4 regions of the Rheinheimera muenzenbergensis genome follow, and region 1 is predicted to be linked to each of the others. Evidence: predicted binding sites of a transcription regulator. Region 1 holds the regulator's gene; each other region holds the start of a gene.
What was found. Region 1 encodes sigma-54, which starts transcription at its own class of promoters, with help from an activator protein. Its sites were predicted from a motif close to TGGCANGNTNCNTGCTT; they were not measured.
Positions count from the first base shown of each region.

Region 2: a site for sigma-54 is predicted at 1,783-1,799, ahead of glnA (glutamate--ammonia ligase). Genes of this name have one in related genera too.
Region 3: a site for sigma-54 is predicted at 1,218-1,234, ahead of fliE (flagellar hook-basal body complex protein FliE). Genes of this name have one in related genera too.
Region 4: a site for sigma-54 is predicted at 2,329-2,345, ahead of glnK (P-II family nitrogen regulator). Genes of this name have one in related genera too.

Region 1 covers NZ_JALAAR010000016.1:75,472-83,511, reverse strand. The annotation lists gene hpf (ribosome hibernation promoting factor) at 1-126, opposite strand, end outside; gene MN202_RS16605 (RNA polymerase factor sigma-54) at 153-1,643, opposite strand; gene lptB (LPS export ABC transporter ATP-binding protein) at 1,690-2,412, opposite strand; gene lptA (lipopolysaccharide transport periplasmic protein LptA) at 2,409-2,897, opposite strand; gene lptC (LPS export ABC transporter periplasmic protein LptC) at 2,887-3,441, opposite strand; gene kdsC (3-deoxy-manno-octulosonate-8-phosphatase KdsC) at 3,438-3,992, opposite strand; gene MN202_RS16580 (KpsF/GutQ family sugar-phosphate isomerase) at 3,993-4,958, opposite strand; gene MN202_RS16575 (calcium/sodium antiporter) at 4,977-5,954, opposite strand; gene MN202_RS16570 (ATP-binding cassette domain-containing protein) at 6,207-7,010, shown strand; gene mlaE (lipid asymmetry maintenance ABC transporter permease subunit MlaE) at 7,010-7,789, shown strand; gene mlaD (outer membrane lipid asymmetry maintenance protein MlaD) at 7,791-8,040, shown strand, end outside.
Region 2 covers NZ_JALAAR010000002.1:10,709-18,748, reverse strand. The annotation lists gene typA (translational GTPase TypA) at 1-1,506, opposite strand, end outside; gene glnA (glutamate--ammonia ligase) at 1,854-3,263, shown strand; gene MN202_RS02220 (DUF4124 domain-containing protein) at 3,388-3,909, shown strand; gene glnL (nitrogen regulation protein NR(II)) at 3,988-5,064, shown strand; gene glnG (nitrogen regulation protein NR(I)) at 5,069-6,478, shown strand; gene MN202_RS02205 (Spy/CpxP family protein refolding chaperone) at 6,509-6,976, opposite strand; gene MN202_RS02200 (response regulator transcription factor) at 7,114-7,806, shown strand; gene MN202_RS02195 (ATP-binding protein) at 7,806-8,040, shown strand, end outside.
Region 3 covers NZ_JALAAR010000001.1:343,121-351,160, reverse strand. The annotation lists gene MN202_RS01575 (sigma-54-dependent transcriptional regulator) at 1-1,141, shown strand, start outside; gene fliE (flagellar hook-basal body complex protein FliE) at 1,281-1,616, shown strand; gene fliF (flagellar basal-body MS-ring/collar protein FliF) at 1,631-3,328, shown strand; gene fliG (flagellar motor switch protein FliG) at 3,321-4,355, shown strand; gene fliH (flagellar assembly protein FliH) at 4,373-5,248, shown strand; gene fliI (flagellar protein export ATPase FliI) at 5,235-6,581, shown strand; gene fliJ (flagellar export protein FliJ) at 6,578-7,027, shown strand; gene MN202_RS01540 (flagellar hook-length control protein FliK) at 7,142-8,040, shown strand, end outside.
Region 4 covers NZ_JALAAR010000015.1:101,659-109,698, forward strand. The annotation lists gene xdp1 (exosortase-dependent surface protein XDP1) at 1-379, shown strand, start outside; gene MN202_RS16180 (ammonium transporter) at 662-1,933, opposite strand; gene glnK (P-II family nitrogen regulator) at 1,946-2,284, opposite strand; gene MN202_RS16190 (sensor histidine kinase) at 2,538-5,915, shown strand; gene MN202_RS16195 (DEAD/DEAH box helicase family protein) at 6,012-8,040, shown strand, end outside.

The DNA.
Region 1 (8,040 bases):
GTTTAGGATCACATGTACATTATTTATATGATCGAAATGCCGTTCCAGTTTGGCAAATTTGCTGTCAACGTATTCTCTTAAGGCTGTGGTAATTTCAACATGGCGACCGGTAAGATTGATTTGCATAGACATATTCCTTCTTTTAGGCTTATTTACAGCAAGGTCTTGCGTTGATTTGACGGCGGTATAAACAGGGATTCGCGGTACTTGGCAATAGTACGCCGCGCTACGTTGATACCTTGCTCCAGCAGAATGTCGGCCATTTTGCTGTCACTGAGCGGTTTGGCCGGATTCTCCGCCGCCACTAATTTCTTGATAAAGGCCCTTATTGCGGTAGACGAGCATTCGCCACCACTTTCTGTACTAACGTGACTGGAAAAAAAGAACTTAAGTTCAAAAATACCCCTGGGTGTATGCATATATTTTTGCGTTGTTACCCTGGAAATGGTTGATTCATGCATGCCAACCATCTCGGCTACGTCATTCAGCACCATAGGTTTCATGGCCTCTTCACCATGTTCAAAAAAAGCTTGCTGCTGTTGCACGATGCAGTTGGTTACTTTTAACAGGGTTTCGTTGCGGCTCTCCAGACTCTTTAAAAACCATTTTGCCTCCTGCAAATGAGAACGGATAAACTGGCTGTCAGCACTGCTTTTAGCCGTGCGTGACATTGCCGCATATTGTTGGTTTATCCGCACTTTGGGCATGGCGTCCGGGTTTAACTCGACCTGCCAGCGGCCTTTTACTTTCATTACGCTGACATCTGGGATCACGTACTGCTGCTCTTCCCGGATCACATCAGCGCCGGGGCGCGGATTCAGTGAATGAATAAGCCGCATCACTTCTTTCAGCTCATCCTCTTTCAGTTTAGTCACCCGCATTAAAGAACGAAAGTCGCGGTTAGCTAAAAGTTCTGTGTGATCGCGGATCAGGCTTTGCGCGGCAGCTAAAAATGGCGTGTCAGGGCTAAACTGGCGTAATTGTACTAACAGGCACTCCTGCACAGAGCGGGCACCAACGCCTACCGGATCAAACAGTTGGATGCGTTTGATGACGGCTTCTACTTCGTCAGCTTCAACATCAACCAGGCCCAGTGATTCAAGAATTTCCTCGCAGCTGATGGTAAGCAGACCATTGTCATCTATCGCTTCAATAATAATTTCTGCAATAGCGCGGTCGGTTTCTGAAAAAGGTGTCAGCTGCATCTGCCAACGCAGATAGTCACGCAGGGTTTCACTGGTTTCGCCCTGATACAGGCTATCGTCATCGCCGGCTGCATTACCGGCGCTGACTGGCGCTGCACTGACTAAATCATCCCAGTTGTTGTCCAGCGGCAGATCTTCGCTGATATTCTGCTCAGACATCGATTCACTGGTATCGGGCTCTGCCGGCTCGGCTTGATCATCAGAGCGACTGTCAGCCTGGTTGTCCGTAGTGTCGTGCTGTAATTCTGCGGCGCTCGCTGGTTCAGCATCAAAGCTGTCGTACTCATCTTCAGCTTCCAGCAAAGGGTTCGCATCCAGCGCTTCCTGAATTTCCTGTTGCAATTCTATGGTCGACAACTGTAACAGGCGGATTGCCTGCTGCAGCTGGGGTGTCATAGTAAGTTGCTGTCCTAAGCGAAGTTGCAAAGAGGGCTTCATCTACTTCTACTGTGCTCCTGATTTAGCGCGGGCAGGTTTTTGCTAACTATAGCCTGAATTGCTCGCCAAGGTATACATCCCTTACTTTCTGATTTGCCAGAACTTCCTGTGGGGCACCGGAAGCTATCAGCTCCCCATGGCTAACAATGTAGGCTATTTCGCAGACATCAAGGGTTTCGCGGACATTATGGTCGGTAATGAGCACACCAATGCCGCGTTGGCACAGATGCTGAATTATTTTTTTTATGTCGAGTACCGAGATCGGATCGACACCGGCGAAAGGCTCATCCAGTAGAATAAACGCCGGGTTGGCGGCCAGCGCGCGGGCAATTTCAACGCGCCGGCGTTCACCACCTGACAGGCTCATGCCGAGGCTGTATTTTATGTGGCCAATATGAAACTCTTCTAACAGATCGTCAGCGATTTCTTCGCGTCTGGTACGGCTTAAATCTTTGCGGGTCTGTAATATCGCCAGTAAATTTTCATGCACGGTAAGTTTGCGGAAAATTGAGCTTTCCTGCGGCAGATAGCCGATACCCTGGCGCGCCCGCGCGTGTATCGGGTCGAAAGTGATATCCTGATTGTTTAGCGTGATCTGGCCCTTGTCGCTTGGCACCAGGCCGACAATCATGTAGAAAGTGGTGGTTTTACCTGCACCGTTAGGGCCTAAAAGCCCAACGATTTGCCCGGCGTTGACTTCCAGACTGACATCTTTAACAACTTGCCGGCCTTTGTAGCTTTTGGCCAGGTGCGAGGCGACTAACTTCATGGTTGTTTGTCTTCCTCAGGTGTAATAATGGTGGTGACCCGTCGCGAACTGTCGCTGACAGCATTAATTTCCTGGGTTTCTACATTGTATTTTATCGCTGAGGCTTTAACCACGCTGCCACTTTGCGCCAGTTCAGCATCGCCGTTCAGCATCAGAGTGCGGTTGGCCGGTTCGTAGCGCATTTCACTGGCGAAGGCATTAACGACTTTGCCGTCTTCCAGCTGTTGGCTGTATTTCACCGGGCTGCCGCTGACAGTGTATACTTCTTTGCCTTTACCTGCACTGATGTCTATTTCCAGCGCATCGGCATGTATACGAATTGCACCCTGCGTGATAATGACATTCTCACTGTATGTCGCCACATTGCCTTTTTGTGATAATAAGTTGTCCGCACTTATTTCGATTTGCTTTGCGAAGTCCGGGGCAGCTATTGCAGCAGATTGAAGCATTAACGCCAGCAGCGCATATAGAAATTTATTGTTCATTTATGTATACCGTTTCATGGTGTTGCAACAATTTAAATGAGCGATTGATTAAATCAGCATTAATTCCGATGCCTTTAATTTCAAAGCCTTTTCCTGAAATTAATACCGGCAGGTTATTTTGCAACCGGTTGTCCGGGAATAACATTTCCAGACTCTCTGTTTCTAAGCTGTCAAACAGCTGCTCCTGCGATAAACTTTTAATCCGCACTTGTTGTTCGAGGATAACTTTGTCCTGCACAAACCAGACGGCATACTCACTGCTGGCCTGCCAGTCGGGCTGATGTTGTTCGTTATACAGGGTATACACCGGCTTTTCAAATTGCATAAAACCAAGCTGTTCAAAATGCTCCAGCCGCTGCGCACTGACGACATCAGCCTGATAACCGTCAGTGTTGTAGAGCCGCCGGGTAATATTGAGTGCGATGTAATCGGGTAGCAGTTCCTGATCGGTTTGCAGCGCCGCTTCGTCATTTTGCGGGTTAAACCACAGATAGCCTGCAATGCTAGCCAGCAATAACACCACGGGTAACAGAAGTTTTCTCATGTGCTGCTTCCATCAAACAGGCCAAATTGCTGTTGGCTTATCAGCAATAGATCGCATAACTCTCTGACGGCACCGTATCCGCCTGGCAAGCTGGTTATGTAGCCAGCCTGGCGCACCAGGTAGGGGTGGGCATCTTTCACTGCGACAGCTAAGCCACAATGTTGCATAACTGCCCAATCTGCCAGGTCATCGCCGATATAGGCAACGTCTTTGGCATTAAGTTGCAGTTTGACTAACAGTTCGTTAAAGGCCGCAACTTTGTTTTCCTGCCCCTGATAGATGTGGCTTACCGTTAGCGCTGTCATGCGTTTTTGTACTATGGCAGAGCGCCGGCCGGTTATTACCGCTACTTCTATGCCGGCTTGCCGTATGGCTTTAATACCGTAGCCATCACGGGTGTGAAATGCTTTTAGCTCTTCGCCATTGTTGCCAAGGTAAATGCGACCATCGGAAAATACCCCGTCAATATCGCAAATTAGCAGCCGTATGCGGCTGGCGCTTTGCAACACTTCGTCTGACACGGTTTGATACAGTTGGTTAAACAATGACATTTACAGTACTCCGGCACGCAGCAGGTCGTGCATGTTCATTGCACCAACCGGCTGGTTATTGTCATCGACAATAATCAGGCCATTAATTTTTTTCTGCTGCATGATCTGCAGTGCTTCGGCGGCTAACATTTGGCCATGTGCCGTGATGCAATTGCGCGTCATGACTTCGGCAATGCTGTTGCTGTGAATATCAAAACGTTGATCCAGGATGCGACGCAGATCGCCATCGGTAAAAATACCGCTTAGTGCGCCACTGTCGTCTACCACTGCGGTCATGCCAAGGCCTTTTTTTGATATTTCCAGCAGGGCATCTTTAATGCTGGCAAGCTGGTTTATCACCGGTACCTGTTCATCACGATGCATCACATCATCAAGCCGTAACAGTAGTTTACGGCCCAGGCTGCCGCCAGGGTGCGACAGGGCAAAATCTTCCGCGGAGAAGCCGCGGGCTTCAAGCAATGCAACGGCAACAGCGTCGCCCATCGCCAGTGTAGCGGTAGTGCTGGCGGTCGGTGCCAGGCCAAGTGGGCAGGCTTCCTGCTCAACTTTAACGCAAAGGTGGGCATCAGCCAGCTTGGCCAGCGTTGAAGCGGGATTACCGGTCATGCTTATTAACTTAATGCCTAACCGTTTAATTAACGGCACTATTGTTAAGACTTCAGCGGTTTCGCCAGAATTAGAAATGGCGATAACAACATCGTCTACCGACAACATGCCCAGATCACCATGGCTGGCTTCACCAGGATGAACAAAAAATGCCGGTGTGCCGGTTGATGCCAACGTGGCAGCAATTTTACTGCCGATGTGGCCGGACTTACCCATACCGGTGACAATGGTTTTGCCTTTGCTGGCAAAAATTAACTGGCAAGCCAGATTGAAGTCATCGTTCAGGTATTGCGCCAGTTGTGCGACGGCAGTGGCTTCTATTTTTAGCACTTCTGCGGCACGTAAGCGAAAATCAACCATTGTATCGTCCTTAACTGCTTAAACTGTAACCGACTGAAATAACAGGTATTGATAGCCGACAAAGCCGGCTAGCAGCAAGGCACCTTCGTATCGGTTTATCCGTTGCACCCGTCCCAGACGCGCTGACATTAACAACATCAGTACGGTAGCGCCAAGCATAACGTAGATATCCCGCCCTGCGGCTGCCGGATCGAGCATTCCCGGGCCAATTACGGCACCTAAACCCAGCACTGCCAGAATATTAAAGATATTTGAGCCAATAATATTACCCAATGCTAAATCGTCTTCGCCTTTAATAATGCCTATCACACTGGCTGCAAGCTCCGGCAGACTGGTACCGATAGCGATAATCGTCAGGCCAATAATTAAATCACTGACACCGGCAATGCGGGCTATGGTAATAGCGCCATGTACCAGTAACTGCGAACTGGCCAGTAGCAGTATCAGCCCTGTCACCAGCCACAATATACTCCGGGCTTTAGAGGTCGGCTGCGGCATTTCAGCGTCAATTTCGGCGATTAGCGGATCATTGTTGTCAGTGTGCCGGGCCAGATAGATTAGCAACACAATAAAGCCAGCGAAGGCAGCAAGTAAAATTATGCCTTCAGTGCGGGTTAAGCTGCTGTCTGAGATAAACCAGGCACCGAGCAGGCTAAAAACAATCAGTAACGGGTATTCGCGTTTAAGCGTAATAGAAGAAACGGCAATGGGTTTAAGCAGGGCTGCTGCACCTATAACCAGTAAGACATTGATAATATTTGATCCCAGGGCATTGCCAACTGAGGTATCAATATAACCCTGCCAGGCGGCGCTGGACGAGACCAGCATTTCTGGCGCAGAAGAGCCCATAGCCACTATTGTAAGCCCGACAATCATTGGCGAAATGCCAAGAGTACGGGCTAAAGAGGAAGCGCCATAGACGAAACGATCTGCGCTCCAAATAAGCAGGATCAGACCAACGATAACAAAAATGCCAGCTAATAGCAGAGGGGACAAGGCTAAAATCCTCGTAAGCCAATTGAAAACAGGCGTATTTTCCTGCTTATCGCCAACAATTGCAAAAAAAGCTGCGTTTTTACCCTTCGTCTGATTTTTTGCACAGTTTGTTACGATTTTTTGTAACGACTTTAGTCGCTCAGGCGTTTACAATAAAACAACTTTGTCGCTGGCGCATTGAAAACATACAAGGTTGTATGTATATTGCGCGGGAAATCAGGCAACGCCAGCTAACAGGCGGAGAATGGAAATTTGACAGATATATTAGTGGATATTCAGCACCTGACGTTTAAACGCGGCGACAGAACCATTTACCGCGACCTGAATATGCAGTTTCAACGCGGTAAAGTGACGGCCATTATGGGCCCGAGTGGCATAGGTAAAACGACCTTGCTGCGCTTAATAGGCGGACAGCTTAAACCGGATCAGGGACATATTTTTGTTGCCGGACAGGATGTGCCGGCGTTGTCACGTTCGGCACTTTATCAGTTGCGTAAACGGATGAGCATGTTATTTCAAAGCGGCGCACTGTTTACCGAGATGTCGGTATTCGACAATGTGGCATTTCCGATCCGCGAGCATACCAGGTTACCTGAGTCTTTAATTCGTCTGATTGTATTAATGAAACTCGAAGCGGTGGGTTTGCGGGGGGCCCGTGATTTAATGCCGGCCGAGTTGTCAGGTGGCATGGCTCGGCGTGCTGCCCTGGCCCGCGCCATAGCGCTGGACCCTGAACTGATAATGTATGACGAGCCTTTTGCCGGACAGGATCCGATATCAATGGGCGTGATTGTCCGTTTGATTCGTTCTTTGAACAATGCCTTGGGTCTCACTTCAGTAGTGGTGTCGCATGATGTTACCGAGGTGATGAGCATTGCCGATTACGTCTATGTTGTGGCAGAGCAAACTGTAATAGGCCAGGGTACGCCAGACGAGTTACGGGCCAGCCCTTCACCTTTGGTGCAACAATTTCTGCAAGGTGAGGCCGATGGTGCTGTGCCGTTTCATTTTAAAGCGGCGCCTTATGCCGAAGAACTGATGGAGCTGGTACCGTGATAACGGATAAATTGCAAAAACTCGGTGCAACAACCATCAGTACCGTTACTGGCTTTGGCCGTGCCGGTATTATGTTATTTGGTGCCCTGCTCGGAAAACCCGACCTGCGCCGCGGCTTACCCTTATTGATCAAGCAGCTGTATGTTGTCGGGGTGATGTCGTTATTGATAATTCTGGTGTCAGGCTTATTTATCGGCATGGTACTGGCGTTACAAGGCTATACCGTGCTGGTGAAATTTGGCGCTGAACAAATGCTCGGCCCGCTGGTCGCACTTAGCCTGTTACGTGAATTAGGGCCTGTCGTGACCGCCTTATTATTTGCCGGCCGGGCCGGCAGTGCTTTGACGGCGGAAATTGGTTTGATGAAAGCCACAGAGCAATTGTCCAGTATGGAGATGATGGCAGTTGACCCGTTGCGTCGTATTATTGCACCGCGATTTTGGGCCGGCGTAATCAGCATGCCGTTGCTGGCATTGATATTTACCGCCGTTGGTATTTTAGGCGGACACCTGGTGGGGGTTGACTGGCTGGGTGTTGACGGTGGCGGCTACTGGTCGGCGATGCAAGCCAATGTTGACCTGTATGAAGATGTAATAAATGGTGTCATTAAGAGTGCAGTATTTGCACTGATCGTGATTTGGATTGCTCTGCATAAGGGCTATGATGCGGTACCGACATCTGAAGGCATCAGCACAGCGACCACACAAACTGTGGTGACTGCATCATTGGCCGTATTGGGCTTTGACTTTGTTTTAACAGCATTAATGTTTGGTGGATAATATGACCACGCGGAAAATTGAAATATTGGTTGGCGCTTTTATCGTTTTGGCTGTGGCAGCATTTTTGATGTTGTCGCTAAAAGTAGCCAATAGTGGCCTGGGGGGCGGCAGTGAAACTTATCAGTTGCATGCCAAATTTGAAAATATAGGTGGTTTAAAAGTGCGCTCGCCAGTGAAAGTGGGCGGTGTAGTAGTTGGGCGGGTAACGGCTATAGCGCTTGATACAACGTACTATACGCCGATAGTCACGT
Region 2 (8,040 bases), on a different contig from region 1:
GGCTTTGCCCATGGCGTTAGAGATCATCACACCATTAGTGCGCTGACCGATAGTGCCACCTTTATGCGTACCGTAGTGGTCAAAGCTGTGGTACATCAAACCGGTACCAGAGGTAATCGTCATAAACTCAGTACGGAAACCGATTAAACCACGGCTTGGCATCTGGAAATCCATGCGGATACGGCCTTTACCATCTGGCTGCATGTTGGTCATTTCAGCTTTACGCTCGCCCATACGCTCCATGATAGAACCCTGGTTTTGCTCTTCACAGTCGATGGTAACGTTTTCCATCGGCTCCATCCGCACACCATCAACGGTCTTCATAATAACTTCTGGCCGTGATACCGCTAATTCAAAACCTTCGCGGCGCATGTTTTCAATTAATACCCCCAGGTGTAATTCACCACGACCTGACACTTTGAATTTATCGCCGTCAGCGGTTTCTTCAACCCGCAATGCCACGTTATGTTTCAGCTCGTGCGTTAAACGCTCTAAAATTTGACGCGAAGTAACAAACTTACCTTCTTTACCAGCGAAAGGTGAAGTGTTTACCTGGAATGTCATGGTAACAGTAGGCTCATCTACCTGCAGTGCCGGCAGTGCTTCTACTTTAGTGGTAGCACAGATAGTGTCAGAGATTTTCAGCTCGCCCAGACCAGTAAAGGCCACAATGTCACCAGCAGAAGCTTCTGTGGTTTCAACCCGTTCTAACCCGAGGTAACCAAACACCTGACCAACTTTGCCATTACGCTTAGTGCCATCGGCGCCTATAATGGTAACCTGCTGGTTTGGCTTCAGGCTGCCGCGTTTAATGCGGCCGATACCGATAATACCTAAGTAACTTGAATAATCCAGTTGCGATACCTGCAGCTGGGTTTCACCGTCCAGTTCAACCGCTGGAGGTGCGACATGCTTAACAATGGCTTCAAACAGATCAGTAATATCAGTTTTCGGCTCGTTGTAATCCAGCGTAGCCCAGCCGTTTAAAGCAGATGCATAAACAATAGGGAAATCCAGCTGCTCGTCGGTTGCACCTAAGTTATCGAATAAATCGAACACCTGGTCGATAACCCAATCTGGCCGTGCGCCCGGACGGTCAATTTTATTCACGACTACGATAGGCTTTAAACCGTGGGCAAAGGCTTTTTGCGTTACAAAGCGCGTTTGCGGCATCGGGCCGTCAACCGCGTCAACCAGTAACAGTACTGAGTCAGCCATCGACAATACGCGTTCTACTTCACCGCCGAAATCGGCGTGACCGGGGGTATCAAGAATGTTGATGTGGTAACCGTTCCAGCGCACCGAGGTGTTTTTTGCCAGGATAGTTATACCGCGCTCAGATTCCTGCGCATTCGAATCCATAACGCGCTCCTGTAATTTGGCGCGGGCGTCGAAAGTGCCAGACTGCTGTAGCAGTTTGTCAACCAAAGTAGTTTTACCATGGTCAACGTGCGCAATAATGGCAACATTGCGCAGCTTGTCTAAGTAGGTCGCGGTAACGCTCATGTAAATATATCCTCTGTGGCACTAGATGACCGTAATGACCACCAGGCAAAACTAACTAAAACGAAAGGGCGCATATTCTACTCTGTTTTTAACAGGAAAGAAAAACAGCAACTGCAGTTTTAGCGATTTTTTTTCCCAACAGCAAATTCAGCATCTACACTTAGCCCTGCCGTAACGCACCATAACAGCACAGCAATGCACCATAATCGTGCAATACGCCAAATCCTAAGCGTCGCGCAATAATGCATGTTATTTTAAATCAACAACTTAAATGATTGGCATATATCTGGCATTTAATGGCGCAACACCGCTTAAATAGTTCAAAACAGGTCAATTTGGAGGAATGCATGTCTGCATCATCTGTACTGAGTTTAATTAAAGAAAATGAAGTAAAGTTTGTCGATTTACGTTTTACTGACACTAAAGGTAAAGAGCAGCATGTTACCGTTCCGGTTAATCAGATCACCGACGACTTTTTTGAAGACGGTAAGATGTTTGATGGCTCTTCTATTCTGGGTTGGAAAGGCATCAACGATTCCGACATGATCCTGTTACCAGATGCCAGCAGCGCTGTACTGGACCCGTTTTTTGAAGAAACCACATTAAACATTACCTGTGATGTTATTGAACCAAGCACCATGCAGGGTTATGACCGTGACCCACGCTCTATCGCCAAACGTGCTGAAGAATACCTGAAGTCAACCGGCATTGCTGACACCGTGCTGTTTGGCCCGGAACCAGAATTCTTTATGTTTGATGATATCCGTTTTGAAACCACAATGTCGGGCTCGTTCTTCAAAATTAACTCAACTGAAGCAGCCTGGAACTCAGGTACCAGCTACGAAGAAGGCAACAAAGGCCACCGTCCTGGAGTAAAAGGCGGTTACTTTCCATTACCACCGGTAGATTCAGGTCACGATATTCGTAGCGCCATGTGTATGGTACTGGAAGAGATGGGCCAGACCGTTGAAGCGCATCACCACGAAGTGGCAACAGCCGGCCAAAACGAAATTGCGACCCGTTTTAATACCTTAACGAAGAAAGCGGATGAAGTGCAGCAACTGAAGTACGTTATCCACAACGTTGCCCACTTATACGGCAAAACCGTTACCTTTATGCCAAAACCATTGGTAGGCGATAACGGTTCAGGTATGCACTGCCACCAGTCACTGGCTAAAGACGGTGTTAACCTGTTTGCCGGCGATAAATATGCCGGTTTGTCAGAGCTGGCGCTGTATTACATTGGCGGTATTATCAAGCATGCTAAAGCACTGAACGCGTTCACCAACCCATCAACTAACTCGTACAAGCGTTTAGTACCACACTACGAAGCGCCAGTTATGTTGGCATACTCTGCCCGTAACCGTTCAGCGTCAATACGTATTCCATTGGTGCCTAGCGCCAAAGCACGCCGTATTGAATGCCGCTTCCCGGATCCGGCAGCAAACCCGTATCTGGCATTCACTGCTCAGCTGATGGCTGGCTTAGATGGCATTCAGAATAAAATCCATCCTGGCGATGCGATGGACAAAGATTTATACGATCTGCCAGCAGAAGAAGCCGCGAATATCCCACAAGTTGCCTCCTCACTGGAAGAAGCACTAAATGAACTGGATAAAAACCGCGCTATCTTTACCAAAGGCGGCGTAATGTCTGATGCGATGATTGATGCCTATATTGACATCAAACGCGCTGAAGCACGCAAAGTTGCAGTCGCAGTACATCCACTTGAATTTGAACTGTACTACAGCGTATAAAGCTTCTAATGCTGTTAAAAAGCTCACTTAGGTGGGCTTTTTTTTTGTAGAATTATCAGCTAAAGCAAGCTAGAGTAATCCGATGGAACTACAATAATAACAATGACCGGATGCTGTACAACACATGAAAAAAATACTGTTTTTTATTGCCGTCTTCTTATTTGCTGTCACGCCATTACAGGCACAGCAATCGAAAAAAGTTTTTGTTACCCGCGATGCTAACGGCGTACTGGTGTTTTCTGACAGCCCGCAACCAGGTGCCGAAGAAGTAAACCTTAGCCAGAGAGCAAATATTATGGCGGCTACTGACGCCACCTTACCAAACACGCGCAAAGAAGAAATTGAAGCCTTTAACGTTGAAATAGTACAACCGGAAGAACAAGGTACCGTGCGCGACAATACCGGATCGGTTTACGTATCAGGCAAAGTGAATCCGATGTTTGAACGGGGCTTGCGTTTACGTTTACTGTTAGACGGTAAGCCGCAGGGCCAACCACAAAACTCTGCGGTTTTTATTCTGCGTGAAGTTGATCGTGGCGAACACAAACTACAAATGGAATTATTCGACCAAAACGGCAAGCTTATTGCAACAAGTCCTGTAACAACCTTCTATTTACATAGAGCTTCGGTAATTTCACCAAATTAGTGCAGGCGCTGTGCAATTCAGGTAAATCTGAATTACACTGCCATCCAGCTGCACCATTTGAGTGCAAAGGATGGAACAGTGACGCCACAAGAAATCAGCACAGCGCAGTTAGCGGCCCAGATCACCGCCCAGCTGACCACAGCAATAATGCTGCTGGACAGTCAGTTACATATCCGTTATTTCAATACAGCCTGTTGTGCGGTGTTGGGCCTGGGCGAAAAACGTCTGTCTGAACAGTATTTTCCTGAGCTATTTCAGCATATTGATATCAGCACTGAGCATTTTGCCGGTGCCATTGCCGCCAAGCAGGGTTTTAGTGTCAGTGATGTACAGGCTGTGCTGGCTGACGGCCGCCATTTATTGCTGGATATCAGTGTCACCATCAGCGAACGGCCAGCCGGTTATTTACTGCTTGAGTTACGCCAGGTAGATCAGCAACGTAAGATTAGCCTGGAAAGCCTGCAACAACATCAGCATTTAGCCGCGCGGGAGTTAATCCGTGGCCTGGCGCATGAAATAAAAAACCCGCTGGGTGGCTTAAGGGGCGCTGCACAATTACTGGAAGAATCGCTGTCCGATGATTTAAAGGAATACACCCAGCTGATTATTGCCCAGGCCGACCGGTTACGTAATTTAGTCGATCGGCTGCTGGGTCCCTATCGGGCGGCACAGCGGATCAACAGCAACCTGCACCAGATGATAGAACAGGTGCGGCAGCTGGCCCTGATGGACAACCCTTCCGCTGTACAATTCAGCCGCGATTACGACCCCAGCATCCCTGATTTTGCTTTCGACCCGGAATTATTGCAGCAGGCGTTGCTTAATATAGTACGCAATGCCCAACAAGCGCTGGAGCACACGTCAGAGCCGGCAATCTGCCTGCAAAGCCGTGTACTGTATCAACATACCCTGCATGGTAAGCGCTACAAACTGGTTGCCATGATCAGAGTGACTGACAATGGTCCCGGTATCCCTGCCGGGATCCGCGATACCTTATTTTACCCTATGGTTAGTGGTAAAGCCGGCGGCACCGGCCTTGGTCTCTCCATTGCCCAAACCCTGATCCATCAACACGGTGGCTGGATCGACTGCGACAGTTGGCCAGGCCACACCGAATTTACGTTGTACCTGCCTATTGCCGACACTGAGGATTGAATACATGAGTCATACTGTGTGGATTATTGATGACGATAATTCTATCCGTTGGGTGCTGGAAAAAGCACTGGCCCGAGCGGATATATTATGTGAAAGCTATGCTTCTGCCGATTTAATGTTACAACGGCTCGAATATGACCAACCCGCGGTAGTGGTATCGGATATTCGTATGCCGGGCACTGACGGCATGGCGCTGTTAAGTAAGTTGCAGCAGCTGGCACCAGAGCTGCCGGTAATTATCATGACTGCGCATTCCGACCTCGACAGCGCCGTCAACGCTTTTAAACGCGGTGCTTTTGAGTATCTGCCAAAACCTTTTGATATTAATGATGCCGTAGCCCTTATCAGCCGGGCATTGGAGCATGCTAACTCACGCCGGCCGACCGCAAAATCACAGGCCCCCGCCCTGTCGCCGGAAATTATTGGTGAAGCGCCTGCTATGCAGGAGGTGTTCCGCGCTATTGGCCGCTTAGCTCGATCCAGCATCAGTGTATTGATCAATGGCCAGTCTGGCACCGGTAAAGAACTGGTTGCCGGCGCGCTGCACAAGCACAGCCCACGCTCAGAGCAACCTTTTATCGCGTTAAATATGGCCGCGATCCCGAAAGATCTCATTGAGTCTGAACTGTTTGGCCATGAAAAAGGCGCTTTTACCGGCGCCAACAACTTACGTAAAGGTCGCTTTGAACAAGCCGATGGCGGCACCCTGTTTCTGGATGAAATAGGCGATATGCCGCTGGATGTGCAAACACGGTTGCTACGGGTATTGGCCGACGGCCAGTTTTATCGCGTTGGCGGTCATCAGGCTATTGGTGTTGATGTGCGCATTATTGCCGCTACCCATCAAAACCTGGAACAGCTGGTGCGCGAAGGTAAGTTTCGTGAAGATTTATTTCACCGTTTAAACGTGATCCGCATTCATTTACCCATGCTAAAAGAGCGCAAACAGGACATAGCCAAACTGGCGCAACATTTTTTACTGCAGGCAGCACAAGAGTTGAATGTTGAGGCAAAAACCCTGACAAAGGACGCCGAGCAACTGCTGACACAGCTGGACTGGCCCGGCAATGTACGCCAGTTAGAAAACACCTGCCGCTGGTTAACGGTAATGGCCAGTGGCAAACAAATTGTGCCAGCGGATATGCCGCCCGAGCTGATGACACCCGCGAAAAGCCCGTCTTTACTAAGCAATGGCATGGCAAGCAGCTGGCAGGAATTGCTGGCCAACTGGATTAGCCAGCAACTTAATGCTGGTGCAGAAAACATTCTGGCTGAAGCTGGGCCGGAGTTTGAACGCACTGTATTGCAGCAGGCATTGCAATACACTCATGGCCATAAGCAAGAGGCGGCCAGACGCCTGGGCTGGGGCCGCAACACGCTGACGCGCAAACTTAAAGAGCTGAATATAGAATAGCGGGCACAACACCCGCTACTGTTATTTTTGTTAACTGCTGTGGCGGGCCGCAGCTTTGTTTTGCCAGCGTTTGGCAGCATTCGTTTTAACCTGTTGCCGCTGTTCATCGTTGAGTATTTGCAGGATTTGGTGTCGCAATTTGATCCGGCTTAACTGCCGCTCAACTCTGTTGTCTTGTTGTTGCTGTAATAACAGACGCGCCTGCTGTTCATCAAAATTGTCAGCCTGCATCAGCGTTTGCATTTGCTCGCGGCTGGCTGTTTTTGCCGCCCGCATCTCTGCACGATACTGCTGCATCAGCTGTTTAATCTGCGATTTTTGTTCAGGCTGTAAGTCAATATCTGCCAGCAAATGTTGCAGTGGCCCTTGCCGGCCAGCGTGCATTGCTTTACCGGCATGTTGTTTATCTGCATGGCGCCCGGTATCGGCAATAACCGGCGCACTAGCTGTAGCGGCAGCCACTACGGCTGCAGTGAACATCAGGGTAGATAATTTCATTAGGCAAACTCCTCTGTTTGGACATTGACAGCTTAAACCCTGGATTGCAAAGCAACGCAAAGGCCGGGTAAAGATTCTGTAAAGCAGTGTTGCCCAGCGCTGACATTGGGTAAACTCGGCATAAAGAAGGAGACACTATGCCTGCAATTCTGATGATTGATGACGACACCGGTTTGTGTGAACTGGTAGCGCAATATCTGGCACTGGACGGTTATGAATTCAAAGCGGCACATGATGGCCGCCAGGGCTTGGAAATGGCCACACAAGGCAATTATCAGCTTATTCTACTCGACATTATGCTACCTGGCATGGACGGCCTAACCGTACTGAAGCATTTACGCGCCGACGCTCACTATTGCCCTGTACTGATGCTGACAGCCCGCGGAGACGACGTCGATCGTATTGTCGGCTTAGAATTAGGTGCCGATGATTATCTGGCCAAGCCGTTTAACCCGCGTGAATTGGTTGCCCGCATTAAAGCCATATTGCGCCGGGTAGAGCTAACCAGGGCCCCCGCTGGCGAACAAACAGTATTTAATTTAAACAGTGTTGTACTTAACACAGCTAACCGTCAACTAAGCTGCAATGGTCAACCTGTTGCTCTTACGGCAACTGAATTCCAGCTACTGGAGCAACTGATGCGCCGCTCCGGCGAAGTTGTGACGAAAGATGAGTTAAGCCTTGAGGTGCTGGGTAAACGGTTGCAGATGTATGACCGCAGTCTGGATATGCATATTAGCAATATCCGTAAAAAGCTGGCGCAGTTTAGTACCGATGAAAAAATCCAGACGCTACGTGGTAGCGGCTACTTATTCATAGCAGGTGATTAATGCACTGGTTAGCCCACCTTAATCCATTTCGTTATCTGGCCGGCCGCATTTTCATCTGGTTTTGGCTGGTGTTGCTCAGTGCGGTGTTTGTAACCCTGGCAATGTCACGTGCGCTGACAGAGCGCACTGAAATACGTCGACTGCCGGCATCGATAGTTGCACAGGTGCAGCAACAACTGCAAGGCTTTAGCAACAGCAAAAATGCCAATCAGCTGATAGCTCGCTTACAGCGCG
Region 3 (8,040 bases), on a different contig from region 1:
AGTGCAGGCGGCAGTAGAAGCTATCCGGCTTGGGGCTGTTGACTATCTGGCCAAGCCATTTTCACCTGAAGTGCTGGTAAGCACGGTGGGCCGTTATGTTGTAGCAAATACCGCCTCTAATGTTGAACCTGTAGTTGCCGCACCGGCCAGCAAGCAGTTGCTTGCCCTGTGCGCCAGAGTCGCGAAAACCGATGCCAGTGTCATGATTAGCGGGCCCAGTGGCTCAGGCAAAGAAGTACTGGCGCGTTATATTCATCAGCTATCAGGCCGCAGCAGTGGCCCTTTTGTTGCCATTAACTGCGCCGCGATACCAGAAAATATGCTGGAGTCTACCTTGTTTGGCTATGAAAAAGGCGCCTTTACCGGTGCTATAAACGCCTGCCCGGGTAAGTTTGAGCAAGCCCAGCAGGGCACTTTGCTGCTGGATGAAATTACCGAAATGGATTTGAACCTGCAAGCCAAATTGCTGCGGGTATTGCAGGAGCGGGAAGTTGAACGTTTAGGCGGTCGCAAAACCATTAAACTGGACGTACGCATTCTGGCAACCAGCAACCGGGACCTACGCCAGGCCGTAGCCCAGGGCCGCTTTCGCGAGGATCTGTTTTACCGGCTGAATGTATTTCCGCTGGCGTGGCCGGCACTGAGTGAACGGCCAGAAGACATTATTCCGCTGGCCTGGCATTTACTGGCGCGTCATGCTGCAGCATCTGGCCGGCCCGGTGCCCGCCTGACGGCTGAAGCCGGGCAATGTCTGGCGCAATATCACTGGCCGGGCAATGTAAGGGAGCTGGACAACGTAATGCAGCGGGCGCTGATCATTGCCAGCAGCGACGACATCAGTGCTGCCGATATCATGTTGCAGCAACTGGATCTGGGCAGTGTTGCAAGTCAGGTAGCCGCTGTGCCGCAGGCGGTGGCACTGCAGACAGCAGAGCCGGTAGCGGAACCTGAGACAGAGGAGTGCGATCAGGCCAGCTTTAAACAAAGCGTACACCAGCAAGAGCATCGCATTATTCTGGCAACGCTGCGCGAATGTGCGTACCGGCGTGCCGACGTGGCACGTAAGCTTGGTATTAGTGATCGCACTTTGCGGTATAAACTGGCACGAATGCGTGAATCGGGTATCGATATTCCCGCCTGATGCCAACTTCAGCCAATTAAAAGCCCTTAGTTTGTTAAAGTAAGGGCTTTTTCATTTAAAATCATCACTTTAAAAGTGGCATAACTCCTGCTTTATCCTGTTTACTATTTGCTACAGCAAAATTTTGACAGGTGACGCTATGAATATTAAAGGTCAGGCTCTTTACGCCGAAATGCAGTCGCTGGCCGGCCAGGCCAGAGCCGTGGGTAATGAGCTGAAACTGCAAAACAATGCTGAAGTTAACCCTAGTCAGTCTGATTTTGGCAGCATGTTTAAAGACGCACTAAGCCATGTCAATGGCTTGCAGCAGCAAACCGGCAAAATGCGCACCGCCTTTGAAATGGGTGATCCGAATATGTCGCTGGCGCAGGTAATGATAGCCAGCCAAAAATCATCACTGGCATTTGAAGCGACCGTACAGGTACGCAACAAGCTGGTAGAAGCCTACAAAGACATTATGTCGATGCCGGTATAACGGAGGATTAAGCAGTGGCTGACAATCAATCCACCGAGCTGACGCTAAGCGGCGACAACTTTAACAGCGGCAACAGCAGCGAGCAGCAGGAGCAAAAATCCGGCTTTATCGGGTCTTTAGGCGGTACAGATCTGGTACGGCAAATTACCATGATCGTCGCGCTGACTATCTGTCTGGCAATAGCGATACTGATTATTATGTGGGCACGCCAGCCAGAAATGCGTCCGCTGGGTACCTTTCAGACGCAGGAACTGATTCAAACGCTGGACCATCTGGATGCACAAAAGATCCCCTATTCATTAGAAGGCAATGTTATTTATATTGCTGAAGACCAATTTCAGACCGTGCGCTTGTCGTTATCGCGTGCCGGTTTAACCCAGGAACCATCCAGTGGTACCGAGTTTTTGCTGCAGGATAGCGGCTTTGGTGTCAGCCAGCGCCTGGAAATGGAGCGTTTAAAGCACAGCCGCGAACAGCAACTGGCGCGTACCATTGAAGAGCTGCAAAGCGTGTCCCGCGCCCGTGTGTTACTGGCAATCCCTAAAGAAAACGTATTTGCCCGGGCAGAAAAGCTACCCAGCGCTACCGTGCTGGTGACCGCGCGAGGTGGTACTGTGATCCGCGACAGCGAAGTCGACGCCATAGTTGATATCGTTGCCTCTGCGGTGCAGGGATTGTCGCCTTCACGGGTAACGGTAACCGATCAGAATGGCCGGCTGCTAAACAGCGGCTCGCAAGATGCCAGCTCGGCACGTTCGCGCAAAGAGTACGAATTACAGCGCACCCGTGAAGAAGAATACCGGCAAAAAGTGGATTCTATTTTAATGCCGGTGCTCGGTTACGGAAACTATACCGCGCAAGTCGACTTACATATGGATTTTACCGCCACAGAGCAGACGCAAAAACGTTTTAACCCGGATTTGCCAGCCGTGCGCAGTGAAATGACCATTGAAGAAAACACCGTGGGCGGTTTAAGTGGCGGCATTCCCGGAGCGCTGTCTAACCAGCCGCCGTTAAATTCTACTATTCCGGAGCAGGCCACCGGCACCGGTGCGCAGCCGGTAATACCAGGTCGCAACAGCAAAGAAGCCACCCGCAATTACGAGCTGGACACCACTATCAGCCATATTTCGCAGCAAAGCGGGGTGATCCGTCGTTTAAGCGTATCTGTAGCAATCGACTACAAAGCCAATGCCAATGGCGAACCAGAAGCCCGCACCCAGGCCGAGCTGGCCAATATTCGCCGCTTGCTGCAAGGTGGCGTCGGTTTTGATGCCCAGCGTGGAGACATGATTGAAGTGATTTCAGTCCCCTTTATGCGCGACGAAGTGGTAGAGCCACCAGCGCCTAATTTCTATGAAGAAGAATGGTTTTTACGGGTTGTGCGCCTGGCGATTGGCGGCCTGATAATCATAGTGCTGATCCTGGCAGTGATTAAGCCAATGCTGAAAAAACTGATTTACCCAGAAGATACCAAAGATACTTATGATGATAATGCCCTAAGCAGCGGCTTGGATTTAGGCGACGATACCATCGATATGCTTAGCTCCAGCTTTGATGAAAATGCCGTAGGTTTTGCTGCAGATGGTACACTGATGTTACCGGATTTACATGGTGATGATGATTTATTACGCGCAGTGCGGGCTCTGGTTGCGAACGAGCCGGAACTGTCTTCCCTGGTAGTGAAAAACTGGTTGGCTGAAGATGAGTAGCATAGAAGCAACAAAGCCTGCGTTTGATGTAGGCAAACTGGACGGTGTTGAAAAGGCCGCGATCTTATTGCTAAGTTTGTCAGAAGAAGATGCTGCGCAGATTTTAAAGCACTTAGAACCAAAGCAGGTGCAAAAAGTTGGTTTGGCAATGGCGCAGATGACCGATCTGAACCAGGCGAAAATCTCTGCTGTGCATCGCTTGTTTATAGAGCAGATCCAGAATTTCAGCACCATCGGCTTCCAGAGTGAAGAGTTTATTAAACGGGCACTGACCGCTGCGCTGGGTGAAGAAAAAGCAGCAAATCTGATTGACCAGATAGTGCTGGGTGGCGGGGCCAAAGGTCTGGACTCGTTAAAATGGATGGACTCTAAGCAGGTTGCCAATATTATCCGCAACGAGCACCCGCAGATCCAGACCATCGTATTGTCTTATCTGGAGCCGGAGCAATCGGCAGAGATTTTATCGCAATTCCCGGAAAAGGTACGGCTGGATTTAACCATGCGTATCGCCAATCTGGAAGAAGTGCAGCCAGCCGCATTGCAGGAGTTAAACGAAATTATGGAGAAACAGTTTGCTGGTCAGGCTGGTACCCAGACCGCGAAAATGGGCGGCTTAAAAGCGGCGGCCGATATTCTCAACTATATGGATACCAATATTGAAGGCCAGCTGATGGATTCGATCCGTGAGCATGACGAAGAAATGGCACAACAAATTCAGGATCTGATGTTCGTATTCGAAAATCTGGTCGATGTGGACGATCGCGGTATTCAAACCTTGTTGCGTGAAATTCAGCAGGATGTGCTGATGAAAGCTCTGAAAGGCACGGACGAAAATCTGAAAGAGAAAATCCTGAGAAACATGTCGAAACGGGCAGCTGAACTATTAACAGATGATCTGGAAGCGATGGGACCGGTGCGGGTTAGCGACGTTGAGGCCGCGCAGAAAGAAATTCTGTCGATTGCCCGCCGTCTGTCTGATGCCGGCGAGATTATGCTTGGTAGTGGCGGTGGCGATGACTTCCTGTAAGTTAGACTGAGGTAGCCATGACAACAGATGGCTTTAAGTATAAGCGGCCGTTTTCACCGGATGATGCCACTGAGCAGCAGCTAGAGCACTGGCATACGCCGGATCTGACCAATGAAAGCCGCCCCGACACCGGCCGTACTAATGCGCTTAACCTGACGTTGCCGCAAGCACGTAAAGTCAGGCAAGAGCTGGAAGAGGAAGTCGTTGTCAAACCTTTGACAGCTGAGGATATTGAACAAATACGCCAGGCCGCTTACGACGAAGGCTTTGCACTAGGCAAAGAAGAAGGCTTTAGCAAAGGCTATAGCGAAGGCCGTGAGCAAGGCACGCAGGATGGGTTATTACAGGGGCAGGCTGAAGGCAAAAAGCAGGGACTGGCCCAGGGCGAACAAGAGCTGACCGAGCGTTTGGCGCAGTTAACCGGCCTGATTGAACAAATGCAAAAGCCGCTGGCCAGTGTCGATCGCAAAGTAGAACAACAATTGCTGCAACTGAGCCTGGCAATGGCGCAGGCTGTTATTGCGGTAGAAGTACAAACTAACCCCAAAGTTATATTGCAGGCAGTAACAGAGGCCACCTCGGCCTTGCCGCTGGATGCCGCCCAGATCCGGATTAGGTTACACCCGAATGATGTGGCCGTGATCGGGCAATTTTACCCGACAGCACAGCTGGCTGAACGTGGCTGGCAGTTACAGGCCGATGCCACCGTCGCGCAGGGCGGCTGCCTGGTTGAAACCGCACGCTCAAGTGTCGATCGCAGCCTGTCGCAGCGGTTGCAAAGCAGTCTGGAACATTTTATTCAATTGCAAGACAGTACTGAGTCAGCAGAGCAAAACAGTGCTGTGCCAACTGCAGCCACTGACGGGCAAGAGGTGGACGATGGCCAGCAGTGAAACACTTAGCCGCTTTTTGCAATTGCAACAGCAGTATGTGCATCCGTCCAGGCCAGCTGTCGCGGGTCATCTGGTACGGGTTGTCGGCCTGACGCTGGAAGCCACCGGCTGCAGCGCGGCCATTGGTCAGCCCTGCAGCGTCGAGACCGCGCGCGGCGATATCATGGCCGAAGTGGTTGGCTTTGCCAATGACCGTATTTTTTTGATGCCCAAAGACGATGTTTCTGGTGTGGTGCCTGGTGCTAAAGTCACGCCGATGCTGAATTATAAAGGTGTACCACTGAGCATGAACCTGCTGGGGCGGGTGATAGACGGTGTCGGTAGCCCGCTGGACGGCAAAGGGCCGATAGCGGCTAAACAGTTCGGCGGTATTAAGGCTAAGCCGATAAACCCGCTAAACCGTCGGCCCATTAAACAACCGCTGGATGTCGGTGTCAGGGCCATCAACAGCATACTTACTGTCGGCAAAGGCCAGCGTATGGGCTTGTTTGCCGGCTCTGGCGTTGGTAAAAGTGTGTTACTGGGTATGATGACCCGCGGTACCTCGGCAGATGTAATTGTCGTCGGGCTGGTGGGGGAGCGCGGCCGGGAAGTTAAAGAATTTATTGATGAAATACTCGGCGATGAAGGTAAGCAACGTTCGGTGGTCATTGCCGCGCCGGCTGATGTATCACCGCTGATGCGGCTTAAAGGCTGTGAGACCGCAGTGCAGGTGGCTGAGTACTTTCGGGATCAGGGACTGGACGTATTGTTGCTGATTGACTCTATTACCCGCTATGCCCAGGCGCAACGTGAAATAGCACTGGCCGTTGGTGAGCCGCCGGCGACCAAAGGTTACCCGCCGTCGGTATTTGCCAAGTTGCCGGCTCTGGTAGAGCGGGCCGGTAATGGCAGTGGCAACCAGGGGTCCATCACGGCTTTTTACACCGTGTTGTCTGAAGGTGATGACTTACAGGACCCTATTGCCGATGCATCGCGGGCCATTTTAGATGGCCATATAGTGTTGTCGCGCGCCCTGGCCGATGCCGGGCATTTTCCGGCAGTAGATGTCGAAAAATCTATCAGCCGGGTGATGCCGGCGGTGACCAGCCTTGAACATCAGCACATGGCGCGTGGCATTAAACAGCTGTATTCCAGTTACCAGCAAAGTAAAGATCTGATCGCTATCGGCGCTTATGTGCGCGGCAGCGATCCGCAACTGGATAAAGCCATCGCGATGATGCCAAGAATTAACGCTTTTTTGCAGCAGGGCATGCATGATGTTGTAGCCTACGATGACAGCCTGCAAGGGCTGTATCAGTTGCAGCCGCAAGCGAAAGGAAACGGCCTATGATTAACCACCGCTTTAGCATGCTCATTACTATACAACAGCAACGTGAAGAGAAGTTGCAGGCGCAATTTGTTGCCGCGCAGCAGTTTTATCAGCAGGCGGAGCAAAAATATCAGGGGCTGGCGAATTATCGTACCGACTATATTCGGCAAAGCCAACAACAGGGCGCTGCAGGTTTACAAAGCCGGCAGTACAGTCAGTTTGTTAATTTTATCGCCAAACTGGACCAGGCAATATTGCAGCAGGGCCGTGCCGTGCATCAAGCCAGAGCCGCAGCCGAGCAACGTAAACAAAGCTGGCTGGCGATGCAAAAAAAGCGTAAAGCACTGGAGTTATTGGTACAACGTGGTGAGCAGGCTGAGTTACTGCGTCAGTTAAGAGAAGAGCAAAAAAATGCCGATGAATATGCCAGCCAGTTGTATAGCCGCGCCCAGGCTGTACAGCTTTAGCGCAGTTTTGGTAAATACTGGCCCGAAACTTGAATAAGTTTGAATAAGTAAATGGTAAAGCAGACGAAAGCGGAATTATGGCAGCGCTGGACGCCGGCCAAAGTGGGGTAACACATGACGCAAGCGTTATCGATTTCAATGCTGATGTTAGGCGCAGATATTACGCTAACTTCAGATACTAAAGCGGCCAATGCCCAGACAGCCGATAATCAGCTGCCACAGACTGATGAGGGTGATGTAGAGCAGGGCAGTGGTTTTAGTGCGTTGTTGCAAGGGATGGTGCAACCGGCAAACAGCGGCAAGGCAGGCTTAGGCCAGCGGCAGTTCTCTGCCGCTGGCAGTGAATTGTCGGCGCTTAGTGCGGCGATGTTGCAGGCAACAAACCCCGATGCCGCAAGTAGCGATGATCCAGCCTTAGCGAACAGCTTGTTGCTGCAAATTGCGCTAAAAAACCAACCTGCTGATAAAGCTGAGGCTGACAGCGAGGTTGCGACTGCCGAAGGCGAAGCGACAGTTGAGCTAGCCCTTGACCAAACTGAAACTCAAACTGAAACTGATAGCGACACTGATGCGGAAGCTGACAGCAGCCTGTCAGGAAAACAGCAACCTGCGCTGGCTGCCGATAGTAAATCAATCACAGTAGACACTAAGCCGGCCGCTGATACCGGCATGGCAGAAGATGCCGCAACAGCCAATTCTGATAGTAGCCAGACAAAACAGCTGGCTAATGACGCTGCAAAAGCTGCAACACCAACTGTTGCTCAAACCGCAGATAGTCTTGCAGCCGGTGTGTCGTCTGATGCACAACCAACTGCGGGGCAAAGCCAGACAGCTCTTACTGTGGGAGAGGCCGCGCCAGACAGTGCTGTATCACCTGATGCTGAGCTGGCGCAGCAGCAAAATCAACATGGAGATGCTGCCAAACTAAGCCCTGGGGCTGCCAGTACAGGCCCGGATAAGGCTGAACCGGTTAAAAACCGCACTGCGTCAGCCACTGCCAGCATCACTAAGCC
Region 4 (8,040 bases), on a different contig from region 1:
CGATATCTCTATCGCCGCTTTTAACAACAATCCGTTTAATGGTGGCTCACCAATGGAGCGCTGGAATGAAATAAGCAGCTATGCTGTGGCTTCATCCAGTTTCTCAAACGTTGGTGCTTCTCCGGCAAACCACTATTATTCGCTTAATACAGGCTCCAACCTGAATAAAAGCACCAGTGGCGTTGCCAGCAAGTATTGGATGATCGGTGCTTACAATCAATACTTCGGTAATGGCTTAACCTCTGGCGACGATTACCTGAAGTTTAGCGGCCTAACCACAACGACTACCAGGCCTAGCACAGAAGTTTCAGAGCCGGTAACCCTGTCATTATTTGCCATGGCACTGGTTATGCTGGCCGGGCGCAGAAAGTTCAGCTGAATCATCCTGCCAATTAAAGCATCCTGCGGGATGCTTTTTTATTTGCCTGATCAGGGCTTGTTGACGTTTCAGGGGTGTTTTTGCAGCAGTCTGGCCGGTTTTTATGCCAGGCAGTGCGCAATAAAAAAACCCCGCGCCATTTGGCACGGGGTGTCAGATAAAAGACAAAGGACAAGGATAGACGTATTGGTGGGGACGTTCAGTTTGCGGGGGCTATGCTTGTTACAGCCTCACCCTCGCTCACTCGCTCCCGGGAAGTTCCACCAACTCTTCCCAGGCTGCTTACTTTACCGACGCGACAAACTCAGGGTAGGCTTCAATACCACACTCTGAGGCGTCTACGCCTTCATACTCTGCTTCTTCACTTACCCGAATACCGATTGTCAGTTTCAGCGCATACCACACCACCAGGCTGGCAATAAACACCCAGAAGAAAATAGCGGCAGCACCAATTAACTGGCCGGCAAAGGTTGCACCCTCTTTGGTCAGTGGTACCAGCAACAGGCCAAACAACCCCACAACACCGTGTACCGAGATAGCACCGACCGGGTCGTCAATTTTCAGTTTGTCCAGGCCGATAATAGACGCGACTACCAGCACACCGCCTACTGCACCAAATAAGGTGGCTTGCAATGCCGTTGGAGTTGATGGCTCAGCTGTGATGGCAACTAAACCGGCCAGAGCGCCGTTTAATGCCATAGTAAGATCTGCTTTACGGAATAGCACCACCGACAGTGCCAGTGCAGCAACAGCACCTGCAGCTGCGGCGGCATTCGTGTTTAAAAATACCATTGCAACTGCGTTGGCATTGCTGATATCACCCAGCTTTAACACCGAACCACCGTTAAAGCCAAACCAGCCCATCCACAGCACCAGGGTGCCCAACGTTGCCAGCGGCATATTGGCACCCGGAATAGCGTTCACTTTACCGTCTTTACTGTATTTACCTTTACGCGCACCCAGCAGTAATACCCCGGCAAGGGCTGCAGCAGCACCGGCCATATGCACTATGCCTGAGCCGGCAAAGTCAGAAAAACCAAACTGATCATCCAGATTGATACCAAACATACCTTCAGCGCCCCAGGTCCAGGAGCCGTGTACCGGATAGATAAAGCCGGTCATCACTACGGCAAAGGCTAAAAAGGCCCATAGCTTCATGCGCTCAGCCACGGCACCAGATACGATAGACATAGCAGTAGCAACAAACACCACCTGAAAGAAAAAATCAGATGCGGTGGAATACACAGCTCCGCCGGTAAAACCATCTTCGCGTTCAGCAAAGCTGCTTAGCGTAGCATCGACATCAACACCGCCAATACCGCTTAAGAAAAACTCGCCGCCATACATAAAGGCATAACCACATACCAGATACATAATGCAGGCAATAGAGTACAGGGCGACGTTTTTAGTTAAAATTTCAGTGGTGTTTTTTGCCCGTACCAGACCAGCTTCCAGCATGGAAAAGCCAGCAGCCATCCACATTACCAGTACTCCACAAATCAGGAAGTAAAAGGTGTCCATGGCATACTGTAAGTGATAAATTTGCTCTTGCATGATAACAGCTCCTTATATGGCTTCAGCGTCTGACTCGCCGGTGCGGATGCGCACAGCCTGTTCCAGATCGTAAACAAAAATTTTGCCGTCACCGATGCGGCCGGTGAAGGCGGCTTTTTGGATCGCTTCAATTAAGCGGTCTACCTGATCATCCAGGGTGGCAATTTCCAGTTTCACCTTTGGCAAAAAATCAACCTGATACTCAGCACCACGGTATAACTCGGTGTGGCCTTTCTGCCGGCCAAAGCCTTTTACTTCTGTTACCGTTAAACCTTCCACCCCAATGTCGGCAATAGCTTCGCGAACATCGTCCAGTTTAAACGGCTTGATGATGGCACATACAAGCTTCATATAGTGTTCCCTTTAGTAGTCGTCTTAGCGATTCGTTATTTACTAAGGAAGCCTTGTGCCAACTTTTTTATATTATTATTTATCAACAGCTTAATAATTATGGGCTGCTATATTTCAGGCGGACCGCACCTAATTGGTGCAGATTTTCCCTTTGGCTGTGCAGCAGAAAATGCTATGGCAGCGCAGTTATTTACGACTATGCTTAGGTCATCAACCGCACAGACTTTTAAGTGCCAGTACCCAAGGTTTTTTTATGTACTTGGTTTTAAACGAACACTCAGCAAAAAGGCGGTTACGGCTGGCCCTGTTTTTTATAGCCCTGCTCATCACACTGCCAGAGCCTGGTTATGCTGCTTTAGCCTCGGTGTCCCGCTTTGCCCGATTGGATATTCAACAGGGTTTATCGCAAGCCACCGTCACGGCTCTGGCGCAAGATAGTGCTGGTAATATCTGGATTGGCACACAAAATGGTCTGAACCGTTATGATGGCTTTGCCGTAACGGTATTTCGGCCCGATCCTGAGCTAAACCATTCATTAAGTGATAACTTTGTCACCGCACTGCAGGTCGATCAGCACGGCGTTATTTGGGTAGGTACCCTGAACGGCTTAAACCGTTTTGATCCCAGACTCGGCTACTTCGAAAGTATTCAGGCGCAAACACCTGACAATACTGAAACAGTGGTGTTGTCGTTACATTTAGATGCACAGCAACAACTTTGGGTTGGCACCAATATCGGCCTGGCGCTGTGGCATGCGCCAACCCAGGCTTTGCAATGGCCGTTACCAGATAACGCTGGCAACATCGAGCTGCAAAACAACAATATCAGCGCTATCTCCACTGATGCTGACGGCCAGCTATGGCTGGGTACACCGCGTGGCTTAGTGCGCTTTAACCCGGATAGCGGCAAACTTAGCAAGGTAGCAGATTTTCCTTTTCCTACTGCCTCGGTGATGGCGTTACACCATGATACCGCTGGACGTTTGTGGGTTGGCCTGGAGCACGAAGGCTTAGTGCTACTCGACCCGGTCAGCGGGGGCTGGACAAAAATCACGTTAACGAGTTACAGCAGTGGCGTCAACAGTAGTGAGATCCGCAGCATCAAAATGACGCGGGATGGCCAGCTCTGGGTTGGCAGCCAGTACGGCCTGAGTTCGTTACGTCTGATTGAAGGCCTGTGGCAACAACACGCCAGTTATTATCATCAGCGTCATAACCCTGCCAGCCTTGGCAATGGTAAAGTGGTGTCATTACTGGAAGATCGTGATGGCAGCATCTGGGTTGGCACCTGGAATGGCGGTGTATCGCGGTTAAATCAGGCTAATAATCTGTTTAGCAGTATTACGCCAGATCTGCCGTTAATGGCCGCTGTCCGCAACCCTGCCACTATCAGCCTGATCAGCGATGACGAGCGTTTATGGGCCGGCACTGCCGATGGCCTGTTTCAACTTAACATCCGCGATAACCGCCTTGATGCTGTTGCCGCCGAAAGCCACCGCTTAACTTTTTACTGCGCCATAGCGCATAACAACCAGCTCTGGTTTGGTCATGCCCAGGGCATAAGCACACTGGATATACAAAGCGGCGACTACCGGGATCAACCGTTGCCTGCGGCAGTCAGTACCGGCCCGGTGCGCCGGCTGTGGGCCAGTGACACCCAGCTGTGGCTGGCCATCGAGCAGTTTGGCATTGTCATTCTGGACCACACAGCTCAGCAACTGATAGCGCAATATCCGTTTAACCGCGCCATAACCTTTATCCGGCCGCTGGGCCAGCGCTACGTGCTGGTAGGCTCGTACAGTGGATTATCCTGGTTTGACCGGCAAAGCGGAGAATTAATATTTGAACATCAGCTAAAGGCCAACGCCGCCTCCACCGCGACAAGCCTGCCGTCGGCACCGATGGCCTACCTTAGCGACGCTAACGGCCAACATTGGCTGGCCACTAATGGTACCGGCCTGCTGCAACTTCTGCCTCAGGGTTACGACATCACGCCGGCCAGCGTCAGTTTTAAGCAATATGCCGAGCCGCAGGGCCTGGCCAATGGCCAGTTAAAAGCGGCTGAGCTGGATCTACAGGGCAACATCTGGCTTAGCAGCGCCTTTGGTATCTCGGTGTTTGAGCCGGCAACGACCCGCTTTCGCAATTTTGGTTTTCGCCACGGCACCCTGCGCCGGGATTATATCAATGCTTCCAGTACCCGCTTTGCCGACGGCAGCATCGCTTTTGGCGGCATGGACGGCTTTACCCTGTTCCAGCCGCAACAAGTGCTGGCTTACACCCCCCAGCCAATAGCTGCGCCAACTTTAGTTAGTCTGACAGTCAATGGCGCGGCCGCCCGGCTCAACAACGACAGCCGTGAAGCGAGCCTGGCCCGCATAGTACACCAGCTAAAAAAGCTGACTATTCCGGCTACCGGTTCACGCAGTTTCAGTGCCAGCTATTCCAGCCGTGAATTTATTGAAACTGAACTGGTGCAGTTTCAATACCGGCTGGACCCGGTGTCTACCGATTGGATCACTCAGGATGCCAGCAACCGCAATGCCCGTTTCGAACGTTTACCGCCCGGGCAATATAAGTTGCGCCTGCGGGCGGGCTTGCCACAGCTCGGCTGGAGCGAGGAAACCGTGCTTGAGGTTGAAGTACTGCCACTATGGTGGGAAACCTGGTGGGCCAGGTTACTGCTGTTTAGCATCTTGCCGTCAATACTACTGGGCTTACATCTAACCCGGCTAAAACGCTTGAAAAAGCAGCAGGAAGAACTGGCCTGGCTGGTAGAAGCGCGCACAGAGCAGCTCAGCGACAGAACCCGAGCATTACAAGAATCGAAAAATAAAGCCGAGCAAACGCTGCAACAATTAGAATCGACGATGAAAGAATTGGTACGCACCGAAAAAATGGCCGCGCTGGGCCAGTTAGTCGCCGGCGTTGCCCACGAGGTAAATACACCGCTGGGTGTGGCATTAACAGCCAACAGTGTTGTCACCGAGGAAAGCTTACTGCTGCAGCAAAAACTGGCCAGCGGTAATATTCGGCGCCAGGAACTGACAGACTATCTGTATAAATTAACTCAGGCCGGTCGCTTGCTGGATCATAATCTGCAGCGCGCTGCCCAGTTAGTGGCCAATTTTAAACAGGTTTCGGTCGATCGCACCGCGGATAACCAGCGGCAGTTTAAATTGGCGCTGTATTTAGATGAATTGCTGGAAAGCTTAAGTTTAATGTGGCGTAGCCGGCAGATTATCTTCATAGTGAACTGCCCGGATGATATCGAGATGGACAGCTACCCCGGTACTATTGGTCAGATCATTACCAATCTTACACAAAATGCCATAGTGCATGGTTTTAAAGACCGCAGCAGTGGCCAAATCAGTTTAAGCTGCTTAAACAAAGCAAACACTATTGAAATTATTTTTGCCGATAATGGTTCCGGCATCAGCAGTGAAAACCTGGAGCGTATTTTCGATCCTTTTTTTACCACTAACCGTCATCAGGGCGGCACAGGGTTGGGCTTACATATCGTCTTTAACCTGATCACGCAAAAACTGGGCGGCACTATCACGGTCGCCAGTACACCAGGCGCAGGCACCTGCTTTACCTTACTTTTGCCACGCCGGGTAACGCCGCGCTAACCCTTTACCGCAACGTTGTCTGGCCACACTGAGGTTGCAATTTCGTAACCATACTATGTACTATCTGCAGCCAGATATTTTGCAGGATGCACCACTTTGCCTTTTAGCCAATTGTCATTTCGCTACAGCTGGCGACCATACCAGCAACGTGTATTGGACGCCGTTCACAGCCATTTAGCCGATAAGCGCTTACATATTGTTGCCGCACCCGGTGCCGGTAAAACCAGCCTGGGGCTGGAAGTTTTTCGTCTGCTACAACAAAAAACGCTGGTGATGTCGCCCACCCGGGTTATTCGTGATCAATGGCTTCTGCGTCTGGCAGATTTTTTCGACACGACTACCCAAGGTCCGCCTGACTGGGTGAGCAGCGATATACGTGCCCCCGGAATTTTAACATCCGTGACCTATCAGGCACTGCACTGGCAATTGGCTGGCAAGCTGTCGGAGGATACTACAGCAGATATCACTGACGAAGATGCCACTGAAACTGAAGTACTCGACAGTACTGAAATTCATTGTTTAATCTCTGCATTACAACAGCATCAGATTGGCGTAGTTATTCTGGACGAGGCCCATCACTTAACCAAGGAGTGGTGGCGGGTATTAGATGCCTTATGCACTGCCATGCCAGAGCTGGTGCTGGTGTCGCTTACGGCAACACCACCTTATGATGCGCAAAGCCACAACTGGCAGCGCTATGAGCAGCTCTGCGGCCCGGTGGATGAAGAAATTTCAATTCCTGAGTTAGTCAAAGCCGGTACCCTCTGTCCGCACCAGGATTACGTCTGGACCGAAGCCATCAGCGAAAGCCAGCAACAACAGTTTGCTGCGCATGACGATAAGGTTGTCGCCCTGTGCGACAGCCTGTTTGTTCAACCTGAATTTAACCGCTTACTGGCGCAGCACAAATGGCTGAACCACCCTATTAGCGCCCGTGATATTTTAGCCGCGCCAGAGCTGGCTGCGGCCCTGCTGGCATTTTTAGCCGCGCGCCAGCAGCATCTACCACTGGGTTTGCTGCAAATACTGGATTTTCAACCACGTGACATCCCCAAACTGGACAGACGAAACTGGCAAATACTGCTGCAGGCGGTGCTGTTTTCTGCTGATTTTGCCGCCGACAAACAACAGCAAGAGTATATAGTCGGATTAAGACGCCAACTTAGTGCCAGTCAACTGCTGTATAAACGCGAGCTGTTGTTAAAGACGAACCCGCAATTGCAGCGGGCGTTGGCACTTAACCCGGTCAAGATAGCTGCCTGCGTAAAAATTCACCAACTGGAGTACCGACTGCGCCAGTCTGGTTTGCGTCAGGTCATTTTAACCGATTATATCCGCGACGAGCAGCTCGCTACCGGTACCAATAGCGGCGAACCTTCACTGGGTGCCTGGCCGGTATTTCAGGCACTGTCTCAGGCAACCGAAACAGTACCAGCAATGGCGTTACTGACAGGCCGGCTTAGCCTGTTACCTACGGCTTTAGCAACAGAGCTCGCCGCTGAACTGCAACAGCTAAAACTGACCGCCAGCGCCTTTCCCGCCGCAGCGCAGTACAGCAAGCTCAGCGGTGCTTTAAATCAGCAGACCAGTTTATTTACGCTGTTGTTAAACCGTGGCCAAATTCAACTGTTGATAGGTACCCGGGCATTATTAGGTGAGGGGTGGGACGCACCGGTAGTCAATTCACTGATCCTGGCAACCTCGGTTGGCTCTTTCATGCTGACCAACCAAATGCGCGGCCGGGCTATCCGGCTGGATAACACAGTGCCCGACAAGGCCAGCAGTATCTGGCATCTGCTGGCTGTCGATACCCGTTCGTTTTATGGCCTGCAGGACTTACAGGATCTGGCGCGCCGCTTTGACACCTTCGTCGGCTTGTCCGAGCATAAAAACAGTATAGAAAGCGGTTTTACCCGACTTAAAGCCACTGAGCTGGAAAAACTGCCAGACAGTAAGCGGCAGGTCGAACTGATCCGTGCCAGTAATCAAACCATGCGCAGCCGGCTACAACAGTTTAGCCAACTGCAGCAGCGCTGGCAGCAAGCGCTAACCCTGGACCATCAGGCACAGGTTGCCCCCGGCGTAAGCAGCAAAACCCTGCCAGCCATTCGCTGGTACCATTCCG